2 linked regions of the Alkalinema sp. FACHB-956 genome follow. Each later gene encodes a partner of the first gene's protein in a complex. Links are inferred from orthologs where the notes say so. Each region holds a gene or a part of one and is shown on either strand. Other genes may lie near its edges. The genes, in order: nuoH and H6G21_RS08920.

Region 1 (3,204 bases):
GTTGAAAATGTACGTCCTTACTTGGATCATTGCCTGGAACATAAGAAGAAGATCATGGGCTTCGGTCATCGGGTTTACAAAGTAAAGGATCCGAGGGCCAATATTTTGCAGGAGTTGGCCGAACAGCTATTTGCTAAGTTTGGCCAAGATAAGTACTACGATATTGCGGTTGAAATGGAGCAGGTTGTTGCAGAAAAACTGGGACACCGAGGCATTTATCCCAACGTAGACTTTTACTCTGGCTTGGTTTACCGAAAACTCGGTATTCCTACGGATTTGTTTACGCCCGTATTTGCCATTTCCCGGACTGCTGGATGGTTGGCTCACTGGAAGGAACAACTGGCGGAAAACCGCATTTTCCGTCCAACTCAGATCTATACGGGGCTTCACAGTGCGCCCTACGTTCCGATCGAGCACCGATAAACCTAAGGTTTTAAAACCGTCGTGATGGGTCTCGCCCCTCTTCACGAAAAAAGAAAAACTTGCCAGGATGAAGGTGTGACGATTTTCAGGAACTCCAGCCCTCAGACAAAATCTGGGGGTTTATTTTTGTTTGTGATAGGAAACCGGCTTGGACTCTCAATGGATTCAGGAACCAAAGTATTTTCCCAATCCTCATCTAAGGACAAATCCTTTGCATAGGTCGCAATTCAGACCACGATAGGAAGATATACTGGTCAGGGGAGTTTATCGACCTAGCTTGAGCGATCGCCATTGACCAATCGAGTTAATCAGATAAACCCGTGGTACGGACTGATGATGATGCCAGTGGGAAGCAATGAACCCAGGAATTGATCTTCAAGGAACGTTTATTGAATCGCTTCGGGGTTTGGGGATTCCAGCAGGTGCTGCCAAGGCGCTGTGGATGCCCCTACCTATGTTAATTATGCTGGTTGCCTCAACGGTGGCCGTCTTGGTGGCGGTTTGGCTGGAACGAAAAATTTCGGCGGCAGCTCAGCAACGGATTGGCCCAGAGTTTATTGGCCCCTTGGGGATTCTTGCCCCCCTTGCGGATGGCTTGAAGCTGATCTTTAAGGAAGATGTCATTCCGGCCAAATCCGATCGCTTGCTATTCACCTTGGGGCCCATGATTGTGGTGATCCCGGTGTTTTTATCCTATTTAATTGTGCCCTTCGGACAGAACTTGGTAATCACCAATGTGACGATGGGGGTGTTCCTTTGGATTGCCTTTTCCAGCATTGTGCCGATCGGCCTGTTGATGGCAGGTTATGCCTCCAACAATAAGTATTCGCTCTTGGGGGGATTGCGGGCCGCGGCTCAATCACTGGCCTACGAAATTCCGCTAGCTTTGTCAGTCTTGGCGATCGTGATGATGTCCAACTCGCTCAGCACGATCGATATCGTGCAGCAGCAGTCGGGCTATGGTCTGTTGGGATGGAATATTTGGCGGCAACCTGTGGGGTTCATCATCTTCTGGATTGCAGCGTTGGCAGAATGTGAACGGACGCCCTTTGACCTGCCGGAAGCAGAAGAAGAATTGGTCGCTGGGTATCAGACAGAATATTCCGGTATGAAGTTTGCCCTATTCTATCTGGGCTCCTACGTAAATCTCACCCTGTCTGCGCTATTGGTCGCAATTCTCTACCTGGGGGGGTGGGAATCTCCTGTTCCCGTAAGTTGGTTGGCTAACCTAGTCGGGGTTAGTGAAACGACCCCTTGGTTACAGGTGATTACAGCTTCCCTGGGGATTGTGATGACCTTGGTGAAAGCCTATGCCTTAGTCTTCCTAGCCGTTCTGATGCGCTGGACAGTTCCCCGTGTCCGGATTGACCAACTGCTCGATCTGGGATGGAAATTCCTATTGCCCATCTCGCTGGTGAATTTGTTGGTCACGGCTGGCCTGAAACTCGCTTTCCCTGTCGCCTTTGGTGGCTAAGGTTTGTGATGAATTCCGTATTCCGTTTCCCTTGCAAGGTGAATTATAGAAGGTGAACCATGCTGAAGTTTCTTAAGCAAGTCAGCGACTACACCAAAGAAGCCGTCCAAGCTGCAAAGTACATCGGCCAAGGATTGTCGGTCACCTTTGACCACATGCAACGGCGACCTGTGACAGTCCAGTATCCCTACGAAAAACTGATTCCCTCAGAACGATTTCGAGGACGGATCCACTACGAATTTGATAAGTGTATTGCCTGTGAAGTTTGCGTGCGGGTTTGTCCCATTAACCTGCCGGTTGTTGACTGGGAATTTAACAAAGAAACGAAGAAAAAGGAACTGCGTCATTACAGCATTGACTTCGGTGTTTGTATTTTCTGCGGCAACTGTGTGGAGTACTGTCCCACTAACTGCCTGTCTATGACGGAGGAATATGAACTGGCCGCCTACGATCGTCACGAGTTGAACTACGACAACGTGGCCCTTGGACGGTTGCCCTACAAGGTGACCAACGATCCGATGGTGACGCCGCTGCGAGAATTTGCCTATCTACCTAAGGGAGTTGTGGAACCCCATGGTTTGCCATCAGGTTCGCAGCGGGCAGGTCAGCGGCCTGACGAGATTGCAGCTACGTTGAAAAAATCATCGGCCACTCCGACGGAAGAGGCCAAGTAAGTCTTTATCTCGTTTTTTGAGTAAAATCTGACTGGGTTTGGTATCGGTTTCAAGACTGGTTTGAGAGGGAGCAAGAGTTGTGAATCTAGCAGAAGGCGTTCAAATCGTCTCGTTTGGCCTCCTAGCAATCATGATGTTGGGATCCGCCTTTGGGGTGGTTTTATTAGGTAACGTAGTCTACTCGGCATTTTTGTTGGGGGGCGTTTTCATCAGCATGTCCGGACTGTATTTGTTGCTCAATGCTGACTTTGTGGCAGCCGCTCAAATTCTGATCTATGTTGGTGCGATTAACGTTTTGATTCTCTTTGCCATCATGCTTGTCAATAAGCGTGAAGACTTCAAGCCTGTCAAAGGGCTGGTTGTGCGTCAAGCAGCCACGGCCTTAATTTGTATTGGGCTGTTTGCGTTGTTGGGAACCATGATTGTTTCAACCCCTTGGGCCATTTCTCCTCTCGTCCCAGCGGGTGATAGCGGTATTGTAACGATCGGGCTGCATTTCTTCAGCGACTATTTGTTGCCCTTTGAACTGGTGTCGGTGTTGCTGCTGATGGCACTGATTGGCGCGATCGTGTTGGCTCGTCGGGAATTTATTCCGGAAATTCGCTCTTCGAAGGGTGAAGACGAAGCACTTAT
Region 2 (9,920 bases), on another replicon or contig:
CTGCTTCAACATCTACACCAGCCGATCGATAGTCCATAGGAATTACTCATCGGAAACACCGCAAAGGTCATTTTACCCCTATGCCATCCTTCCGCAGTTCAATCCGAGTTCAATTTGCTGGATTCACACCCCCCGTCTAGGATTTCTGAATTTCATATAAAGTTTTCATGAAGTTCCCGTTCGACTTTTTTCTTAAAAAAGAGTCATCTTGTTTACAGGAAACGCATTTTAGGGAATTATGTTTTATGAAGCTTAGGTAAAGTTTTCTGGCTTCCGTATAGTTGCTAGATACAAAGACCCAAAACTTCATGTTAGTCTGTTGCAGTTCCGAACTCAGAGATGAACGCGGATTGAGTACGAGTTATGCGTCATTTTATGCATCAACCACAATTCCACGCGAGCTACTTCCAGCGAAGTAGGCCGCGATCGTGGTTGTCGTGCTCCGTCCAGAGTGCTTCTTCACACTAAGGACAGTATGAACAACTCAATTTCTGGCAGTTTAGCCGGCCTGTTAATTTTTTCGACAGTCGTCGGTGTTGCTGCAAAACCTCAAGCTGGTCTGGCTCAACCCAAAAGTGTGAGCCTCGAAGAGAAGCTAGCTAAAGTAGCGGATCCTTCACCAGCATCAGTTCCCAGCTCTACTCAAGAAGTAGTCAAGGTTGGTGAACAACAAAATCCAAGCCGTAAGGCACTTCGCAACGAAGCCGTTGCGAAAATCTACTCCCACGAACTCTCTGGAAAACAAGCTGCGACGCTGTACGTTCGCAACATTCCAGTTCTGACTTTCGTCGGTTCCCAACCCACAGAATCTGATGGCATCAAAATGGGTGCAGTGCAGGTTGAGGAATTTGGCTCTACCGGAAAAACAAAAGCTGTTTCGACCAATGCAAGAGGGCTTGCAGACAGCGAATCGACAGAAGTTTCTGAACAATCGAATCCCACGGATCCCTTAGGTCGAGCGAGTGCGATCGCGGCTCAGATTAATGCACTCTACCAACAGGGCATCGAGGCTAACAAAATTTCCGTGAAGTGGAAAGCCGCTCAGAAGGGTGCAAGTGCGGCGACCCCAACGGAACCGGGCAAGTTCATTGTCACCGCTGACAATCTGGAACTCGTCGCCCTGGATACTCAAACTATCTCCCCCGATAGTCAGCGCGACAAGGAGCTAGATGCTTTACAAGTCGCCAATCGTCTACGCCGACTATTTGGAGAAGCGACACCCATTAGTCAAGCCGAAGGGAAGCCTGCCCGTCTGTCTGTGGCAGAAGTGGCCCTGGGTAATGTAGTTGGAACCATTCAAGGCTGGGCTTCCTGGTATGGCCCTGGGTTCGACGGTAATTACACCGCGAGTGGTGAAATTTTCAATCAAGAAGCCATGACGGCTGCCCATCCCTCTTTGCCCATGGGGACTCGGGTGCGGGTGACAAACCAAGATACCGGTCGATCGGTGGTTGTACGAATCAACGATCGTGGCCCGTTCCACGGTGGACGTATCCTTGATTTATCAGCAGGTGCGGCTCGTCTGATTGGCGTGATGGATTCTGGAGTTGCGCCAGTGCGTTTGGATATTCTAGGCCGCTAGTCTACGCCCAACGCCTTGCAATCAGTGACTTGTAATCAGTGACTTGTAATCCAATCTCACTGACCGATGAGGAGTTCGAGCGATTAAGTTCCATTCCTCTCAACCATCAATTGAATACTGCTGAACTAAAGAGGTCTTAATTAAATAGGTCTTAACTAAATAGAGGTCAACGAAATATTTTCGGCTTGATTGACAACTGAATAATCAGCCATTAAATCACTAACAATTGAATATTCAAAGTTCGCTAGTGACAGTGAACCTTTTCGTGGGATTTTTCAGGGATACCGAATTCGGTATCCCTTTTTAATTGTGGGTTAATTGTGGGTTGATTATAGGGGCTGTCTGATTTTGGGATTTTTGGGATGCTAGGTCTATGTGTTGCTAGGTCTAATAGGCATTGCATCGCGGGGAACCAAGATGGCTGCACGGAGGAAGGCGACGATCGAACGATCTATCCGTCTTCAGCTAAAACATGCGATCGGGAATAGTGAATCCCGTTAATGCCTGTTGCTTTTCAGCCTCGGCTAGCCCCTTAGACTGCACTAAGACGCCAAAGTTCCCCAAACCCATTGGATTAATTAGAGAATGGAGCGCATCTCGCCGTTGTAGAAGGGCATTAATCTCCGGGGGGGCTTCCGCTGTAGAGTGACTCAGACTGGCAATGCGATCGCCCAAACCCAAGGCCATCAAAAACATCGCCTGCTGGGTCACGCCCACGGTTTGTAAGCCTGACTGCTGCCCTTGCAGTTCCAATGCGGTGAAGTTGACATGGGCGGTAATATCTTGCATTCCGACATGCTGATAGGGGTCGTTGTGATGGCTATGTTGGTAGTAGCATTGCAACGTGCCCTGCGATCGCACACGGCTATAGTAACGGCTAGCGGGATAACCATAGTCGATCGTCAGGACGTACCCTCGCTGTAACCCAGCCGCTACGGCTTGCATCCAATCCAAGGCCAGCAAATTCACCTCACTGCGATACCCGTCGGCATAATCTGGCGCAGTGAGATTAATGCCAAGGCGATCGAAATAATTCACTAATGCCGGGATAGAGGGCCGATCGACGATTTCAATGAACTGGGTTCCATTCCAGCCCACATAGATTTCCTGAAGTTGTCCCGCCTGGATCTGAATTTGGTGGACGGGAAAGGCATCAATCAGTTCATTGGAAAAAAAACAACCCACGATCGGAGCCTCGGCCAATGCCTCCAAGTTAGTCCACCGAATGGCTAACCCCTGGTCAATCCAAGGCATCAATTGCCGCTTCTGAGCCGCAATTAAGGTGGCCACTTTTTCCACCAAGCAATATTGCAGAGATCGGGCACAGTCGGGATAGTGCTGAGTCAGGTACCGCAGAACATCAGAGGCTAATAAACCTTGACCTGCTCCCATTTCCACCAGAGTAAAGGGTTGCGGTTGACCTAAAATCTCCCACATTTGAACAAACTGCTCTGCCAGCATCTCCCCAAAATCTGCACCTAGATGGGGGGAGGTGAAAAAATCACCCGTTGCACCAATCTTGGAAGCACGCCTTACGTAGTAGCCCTGGTCTGGTTGGTAGAGCGCTAATTCCATAAACTCAGCAAACGTCAACCGCGATCGTTGCTGGATTTGGTCAACGATCAACCGGATTAGCTCTGGGTTGCCAGGATCGGAGATAGGTGGATTAGATAAACTCACATCAAGGGCCATGGCAGGTTTAGCCTGATTTTTGTCTGGGAATCTTGCAATTGGAAATTTCAAAAAGGAGCCTGACTCGACCTGGGTTGAAGATTCGGTGGAAGATTCGACAACCCTATCTTTCTACAATCAGACTTTTCTCTATAATCCGATTTCTATAATCCAACGTTGACCTATGACGCTGGCCTATAAGCAAACTCTTGCAGATGCAAAATCATGAAGACTTGCTTCCACAAGAGTGAACGGAGCTATTCGTCATGGGTGATTTGCGATCACACAAGGTGAACTCAACGATCGTTGCTGAAAATTGTTTTCCAGATTACAACTTTCATTTGCTCAATGAGACCATAATGCAATTTTCGAATGCGTTAACTTCTGGCAATAGCTTCTTTCTAGCCGCAACTTCCTTCTAGCAGCAGCTTCACAGTCAATCTTTAAATCAAACGTAGCGTTCAATTTGAAACGAACCCAGATCTCAGTGTTGCTACGTTTCATCCAGTTAACTCACAAACGATCCTTGCATCCAATTGAGATCACTAGCCCACGAATGCTCGACTTCTACACCGTTGCTAGTTCCTTGCCTTCAGCTGCCTTGTCAGGTTGTGCAAAGCTCTCAGTGTCGAATGCCACTAAGAACTCGGAACCGGGTTTTGTGCTCCGCAGAACTTTTAAGTAAGCATCTGCATCGTTCCGACGGCGAAAGCGACTCACAGGGATGCGTTGTTCAGCCGAGATTTGATAGATAACCCAAGGAGTCAATTGCGCTTGGTACTTCATAAGTTCTCTCTGTGTAGGGTGGGAAAGTGAACGCAATTTTGCACGGGAAAAAAGCTGACGAAATCGCCAATCCATGGCAGCACAAGAAATCACTGTCAAAGCGACAGTATGCTGTTTGATCGAATATGGAAATCAGCGTAAGTCAGTGGAATGCAGATTGAAATGCGCAAATGAGCGAAATCAACAGACAAAACCGGGCAGAAAAGAAAGATGCCCTCTGCGAATCCATTCCCTGTCAACCCATAGAAAAATCAATCCTGCGAGAGAAATTTCAATGTTTTAACTCGCGTTGACAGAAGATTATTTTTACCATGCAGGATTTGATTAAAACGCAATATTGGGGTTTGCGCAAGGAGTATTTTCGTACCACAACCAAGTTGGCAACAATTCCAAGGTAATACCCCGGTCAAATGTCTAAAGTTTTACCAAGTTAAGTAACGGGATCGCCGATATTTCTCCGGTTATATTGAAGTTTTGTGGGGGCCTACCCAAGCATGATGGTAGTGATCGAGGTATCAATAGATACCCCGTGGGCCAAGGACTTGACCATCTCGGACAGGGGATCAGAAAAGTAGCGTCATCCCTTCTATAAAGACAAAAAAGAGAGTCTTGTGAACTCTCTTTGCCACAACCTATTCACAACGTAATTAGCCGAGCTAGATTATCCGATCGAATAAAGTGAGCTCGACTTGAAAATGGGATCTCTAAGATCTCAACATTCAACGTTCGAGCACACTCCACCAACTCAGATGGGTCGGGGATCAACAATCCATCTACTCAATTATCGATCGACTTATCGATCGACCGATCCCATGACCACATCCACACTACCCAGAATCACAAACAAGTCCGCCACTTTAGTGCCTTGCACCAACTTGGGATAGACCTGCAAGTTATTGAAGTCAGCAGCCCGGATTTTCCAGCGCCAGGGGAACATATTGTCGTCACCCATGATGAAGATGCCCATCTCCCCCCGACCCGCTTCTAGGCGCACGTAATGCTCACCCTTGGGGATTTTGAAGGTGGGGGCTACTTTCTTGGCAACGTATTGATAGTCAAAGCCTCCCCACTCGGATTTAGGGCCTTCTACCATACGCTTGGCTTCCAGGTTCTCGTAGGAGCCACCGGGCAGTCCTGCGATCGCCTGCCGAATGATTTTGAGGGATTCGCGCATTTCCTGCATCCGCACCACGTAGCGGGCATAGCAATCCCCTTCCGTTGCCCAGGCAATCTCCCAATCAAAGTCGTCGTAGCACTCGTAGTGATCGACTTTGCGCAGATCCCATTTCACACCAGAGGCCCGGAGCATGGGGCCAGAGCAGCTATAGTTAATGGCATCTTCGCGGGAGAGTACGCCTACCCCTTCCAACCGCCGCCGGAAGATGGGGTTATTGGTGATGAGGCGTTCGTATTCATCGATGACGGGCGTGAAGTAGTCGCAGAAGTCGATACACTTTTCGACCCAGCCGTAGGGGAGATCTGCCGCCAAACCACCGACCCGGAAGTAGTTATTGTTGACCATGCGGTAGCCTGTAGCGGCTTCAAACAGGTCAAGAATCATTTCCCGATCGCGCAAAGTATAAAAGAAGGGTGTCTGTGCCCCAATATCTGCCACGAATGGCCCTAACCAGAGCAGGTGATTCACCAGTCGGCATAGCTCCAGCATGATGACGCGAATGTAGCTAGCCCGCTTGGGAACGGTAATCCCTGCTAACTTTTCCACCGCGTTCACCGTCACCGCTTCGTTGAACATGCCGCCGTAGTAATCCCAACGGCTGACATAGGGCACGTACATGATGGTCGTGCGGTTTTCAGCAATCTTCTCCATGCCGCGATGGAGGTAGCCTAGGACGGGTTCGCAGTCAATAACATTTTCGCCATCGAGGGTGACCACCAACCGAAAACACCCGTGGGTGGCTGGGTGGTGTGGCCCCATGTTCACCACCATGGGTTCGGTTTTGGTTTCGATCATTGGCATGACTGAACTTCTCCCCGTGTCTCGTGAAATGCGAGTAGGATACGCAAAAGTACCCATTGCTCTATTATACGGACTGGAATCCCGAAGTATTTGCGCTGGAATACAAGATCGAAATTTGAATTTCTAAGCGGAGAAATAGGTTAGACCCAATTCTATGGCATGGGTTAGGGGGATGCTAAGGGCAGCCGACAGAGGAGGGTCGGCCGATCGGTTTCCTGCACAATCTCTACGCTGGCTTGATTCGCGGCCAGTAGTTCCTTGGCGATGAGGAGCCGTAAAGCGGGCGAAAATTGGGGGAGAAGTCTGGGATCGGAGGGGAGGGACTGGAGCTCGGGAAATTCAGGCTTGGGAGAGTTGAGCACTGCGATCGCCCCATCCCAATCCGCTGGAGATCGATCGTCTTGAAGTCGGATGCAAGCCTGTTGTCCGATGACTTGTAGATCCACATAGATTTGACCTTCCTGCATGATGGTTAAGGGAATGTCTACCAAGATGGTCAACGCTTGTTGTAGACAGGCCCGATCGCCATAGATCAAAATCGTGTCTTCTAGTTCTGGAAAATAAACACGGAGGTTACGATTTTGGGCCTGTAGGTGGGTGCAGTAGGCAATCTCTTGCAGTAGTAAATCAAGATCGATCGCTTCCGGTTTCAATGATCGAGATCCCCACTGCACCTTGGAGACATCAATGACCTCATCCAGTAGCTCGACCAATTTGAGGGCAGCGCTGTGGGCCATTGCAACATATTCCCGCTCTTCTTCAGGACTGTCGCAGAGATCCGCTTGGATCATTTGCAGACTGCTAATGAGGCCATTTAACGGCGATCGCAACTCATGGGAGGTACGCGCCAAAAAGCTAGCCTTAAATTGGGCTAGCTCGATCGCGGCCCAAGATTCTAGGGCTGTGGGTTCGGGAATTGAATTGGGATTGGATAGCAACTGAATACCTTCCGGCTGGGTAATCGATTGAGACGCGAGTGAAGGGGTGGCAGGATTGCCGAATACCGCCAGGGTTCGATCGCTCAGCCTAGACCTACACCCCCTCAATATTACCGCCAGATTCCAGCTTGCACATCTGCTCGTTAATGTCGCTGCCCCTCCCCCTCTACCCACCGACCCCTTCCCCCTTTCCCCTGGAATTTGATTTGTACACAGACCCCTAAAGGCTCAGGCGAACTTAAGTTGATGGGTCAGTTGATGGGTCTTGATGCGTCTCCCCTGGGATGCGCTTGACGAGATCGGCGTGTTCTTGCTATCTTAAGCGTAGTCGAAATGACTTCGAGTTAATACCTGTTTAAGTAATTGATTGCCTTGATGGCAGTCCGGGTTGGAGGGTCTCCATGAAAAACATCCTGCATCGTCCTTGGATTCAATCGACTTGCCAAGCCTTCAAAGAGGCGCTCGATCGCAGCAACGCCGCTGTGGAAGAAGGGCGTCGTCTGACGGGTTGGCGCTAACGTCAAATAATGCTGACAATGCTGAATTGATCGTGTGAAAGTTTATTGGGTGAAAGCAATGAAAATGGTTGCCATAGGTGGCAGTTTGCGACCTGACTCCCACAGTTATCAAGCCTTGATGCAAGCGGTCGATCGGGTGCGAGCCTTCGGCATTGAAGTCACGGTTTTAGATCTGCGGGAAATGAATTTACCGTTCTGTAACGGGGGCAAAACCTATCCCGATTATCCCGATGTCACCACATTACGGGACACGGTGAAGGCTGCCGATGGGCTAATTTTAGCCACCCCGGAGTATCACGGTAGTGTCAGCGGTGTCATGAAAAATGCCCTCGATCTGCTGAGCTTTGAAGAGCTGTCGGGCAAGGTGACGGGACTGATTAGTGTCCTGGGTGGGCAATCCAACAGCAATGCCTTGAATGATCTACGCTTGATTATGCGGTGGGTGCACGCATGGGTCATTCCGGAACAAGTCGCGATCGGTCAAGCTTGGCAAGCCTTTACGCCGGAGGGCCAACTGGTGGATGCGGCGCTAAATCAGCGGTTTGACCAATTTGTCCAAAGCTTGGTCGATCACACGCAGAAGATTCGTGGTGTCGCACCATAACCGTTTTAGGCTGCGTTAGGGTTAGGCTGCGTTAGGCTGTTCCATTTCGCTGGTCTAGATGCTTGGCCGCGGATGCCCGAGTTGTGCTCAACTCATTTCGTTTCAGTTCAACAAGTTGCAATTTCATAGCCACGGTAAAATCTATGCTCGATCGCCCCTCTTCCTGCTTTGCCTCAGAAACCCTTCAGGCCCAATTGTCGGCGTTGGCAGAGGCACCCACCTGGGACTTATCGGACTTGTATAAAGACTTTCAGGATCCGGCACTGGAAGCGGACTTACAAGCGCTCAGTCACCAAGCGAGCGATTTTCGGCAAACCTATCGCGGACGGGTTCACACCCTAACAGCAGCAGAAATTGCAACTTGTTTGGGCATCTTGGAGGCGATCGCTGAACGGACAGGATATCTCTATGCATTTCCGTCCTTGATCTTTTCGGCGGATACCCAGGATACCGAGGCAAAGCAGTACGTTGACAAGATGATGGAAGCCTATACGCAAATCCAGAACCAGTTACTCTTTTTTGATTTGGAGTTGAAAAAGCTGGATCCCACTGTCTTTGCAGCCTTAGAAGCAGCCCCGGAATTGCAACCCTACCGACATTATTTAGCGCAGATTGTTAAATATCGCCCCTACACATTGTCGGAGGAAGTCGAGCAAACCCGTAACCAAGATAGCTTGACTGGACGGGAAGCCTTTATCCAACTGCGATCGGTGCATTTAGGTGAACAAACATATACCCCTGTGACCACACCGGATGGCCGCACGGCTGATACAGAAGCAGCACTGGGGGCGTTAGCGTTCCACCCCGATCGGGAGATTCGCACCCAAGCCTATTTATCAATTCGCCAGGTGATGCAGCAACACAACTCGCTGTATGCCTACATTCTTAATACGGTGGCCCAGGATCACAAGTTGGAAAATCAGATGCGGGGCTATGCCTCCACCCTGGAAAAACAACTTCTGGCCGATGAAGTCTCAGAACCCGTGTTTCGCGCCATTATGGACGGCACCCGCGATCGGTTCGACCTTTTTCAGCGTTACTACCGCCTGAAAAACCAAGCCCTCGGCCAAAAAATCCGCACTGCCGATCTCTATGCGCCTTGGACAACAGATGACACCGCCCTACCTGCCATTTCCTACAAAGATGGCGTAGATACCCTGCTCAAAGCCTTGGAACAGTTCGATGTCAACTATGCCCGTCGCGCGGAGGAATTCTTTATCCGTAATTGGGTGGACGCGAAGGTGCGTCCTGGTAAGCGAGGTGGTGCATTCTGCTGGTACGTCCATGGCAAACACAGCTACCTGCTGCAATCCTACACGGATGACTACAATTCCCTATTTACCCTAGCCCACGAAATGGGGCATGGTTTGCATTTTGCTTGGATTGGCGATCGGCAATCCTATTTCAATAGCAATCCCCCGATGGTCTCTGCAGAGATTGCCTCGACGTTCAACGAGCTGTTGTTGTTAGATTATCTACTGAAACAGGCAGAGGGTGATAAAACGTTGACAAAAGCGTTAATTACTCGCCAATTGGAAGACCAGCTCAATCTCCTCTTCCGCCAAAGCACGATTAGTCGGTTGGAGTTGGCCGTCCACGATCGAGCCGCCCAGGGCAGTTTTAACAGTCAGTTTGTCAACGATACCTGGATGCAACTGTATGGAGAATTAGGCGGAGACGCGATCGCAATTCTGCCAGAGCACCAATACGATTGGGCCAGAATTGGCCATATCTACTTCAAACCGTTCTACTGCTATCAATACACCGCGTCGAATATTGTCAGTTTGGCCTGCTACCAGAAGTACCGCGAAATGGGCAAAGATTTCCTTCCGGGCTACCTGGA

Evidence for each region.
Region 2: the proteins of nuoH (region 1) and H6G21_RS08920 are in contact, whole or in part, in a cryo-EM structure (PDB 6ZJN), measured with the Thermus thermophilus proteins. The link is inferred for Alkalinema sp. FACHB-956 from one-to-one orthologs. Residues at the interface, in WP_096411122.1 of Thermus thermophilus: Ala224, Glu225, Gln226, Glu227, Ala295, Trp297, Phe298, Arg299; in WP_223903221.1 of Thermus thermophilus: Pro35, Ser36, Asp139, Gly141, Ala142.

The regions. Positions count from the first base shown.
Region 1 is NZ_JACJRC010000006.1:3,052-6,255, reverse strand. The notes cover bases 1-2,837. They hold nuoH (NADH-quinone oxidoreductase subunit NuoH), read left to right. Parts: upstream 1-778; coding sequence 779-1,897; downstream 1,898-2,837. Other genes in these bases: H6G21_RS09015 (NADH-quinone oxidoreductase subunit J), read left to right, coding at 2,651-2,837; ndhI (NAD(P)H-quinone oxidoreductase subunit I), read left to right, coding at 1,957-2,571; H6G21_RS09030 (citrate synthase), read left to right, coding at 1-423. Also shown: more of H6G21_RS09015, read left to right, coding at 2,838-3,204. UniProt on the Escherichia coli protein: NDH-1 shuttles electrons from NADH, via FMN and iron-sulfur (Fe-S) centers, to quinones in the respiratory chain. The immediate electron acceptor for the enzyme in this species is believed to be ubiquinone.
Region 2 is NZ_JACJRC010000005.1:193,127-203,046, reverse strand. Bases 3,926-6,832 are described here. They hold H6G21_RS08920 (NAD(P)H-quinone oxidoreductase subunit H), read right to left. Parts: upstream 6,018-6,832; coding sequence 4,833-6,017; downstream 3,926-4,832. Other genes in these bases: H6G21_RS08915 (HAMP domain-containing sensor histidine kinase), read right to left, coding at 6,182-6,832; H6G21_RS08925 (hypothetical protein), read right to left, coding at 3,926-4,039. Outside these bases: purM (phosphoribosylformylglycinamidine cyclo-ligase), read right to left, coding at 1-37; H6G21_RS08935 (septal ring lytic transglycosylase RlpA family protein), read left to right, coding at 476-1,582; H6G21_RS08930 (class I SAM-dependent methyltransferase), read right to left, coding at 2,048-3,274; more of H6G21_RS08925, read right to left, coding at 3,821-3,925; more of H6G21_RS08915, read right to left, coding at 6,833-7,063; H6G21_RS08910 (NADPH-dependent FMN reductase), read left to right, coding at 7,532-8,077; H6G21_RS08905 (M3 family metallopeptidase), read left to right, coding at 8,221-9,920.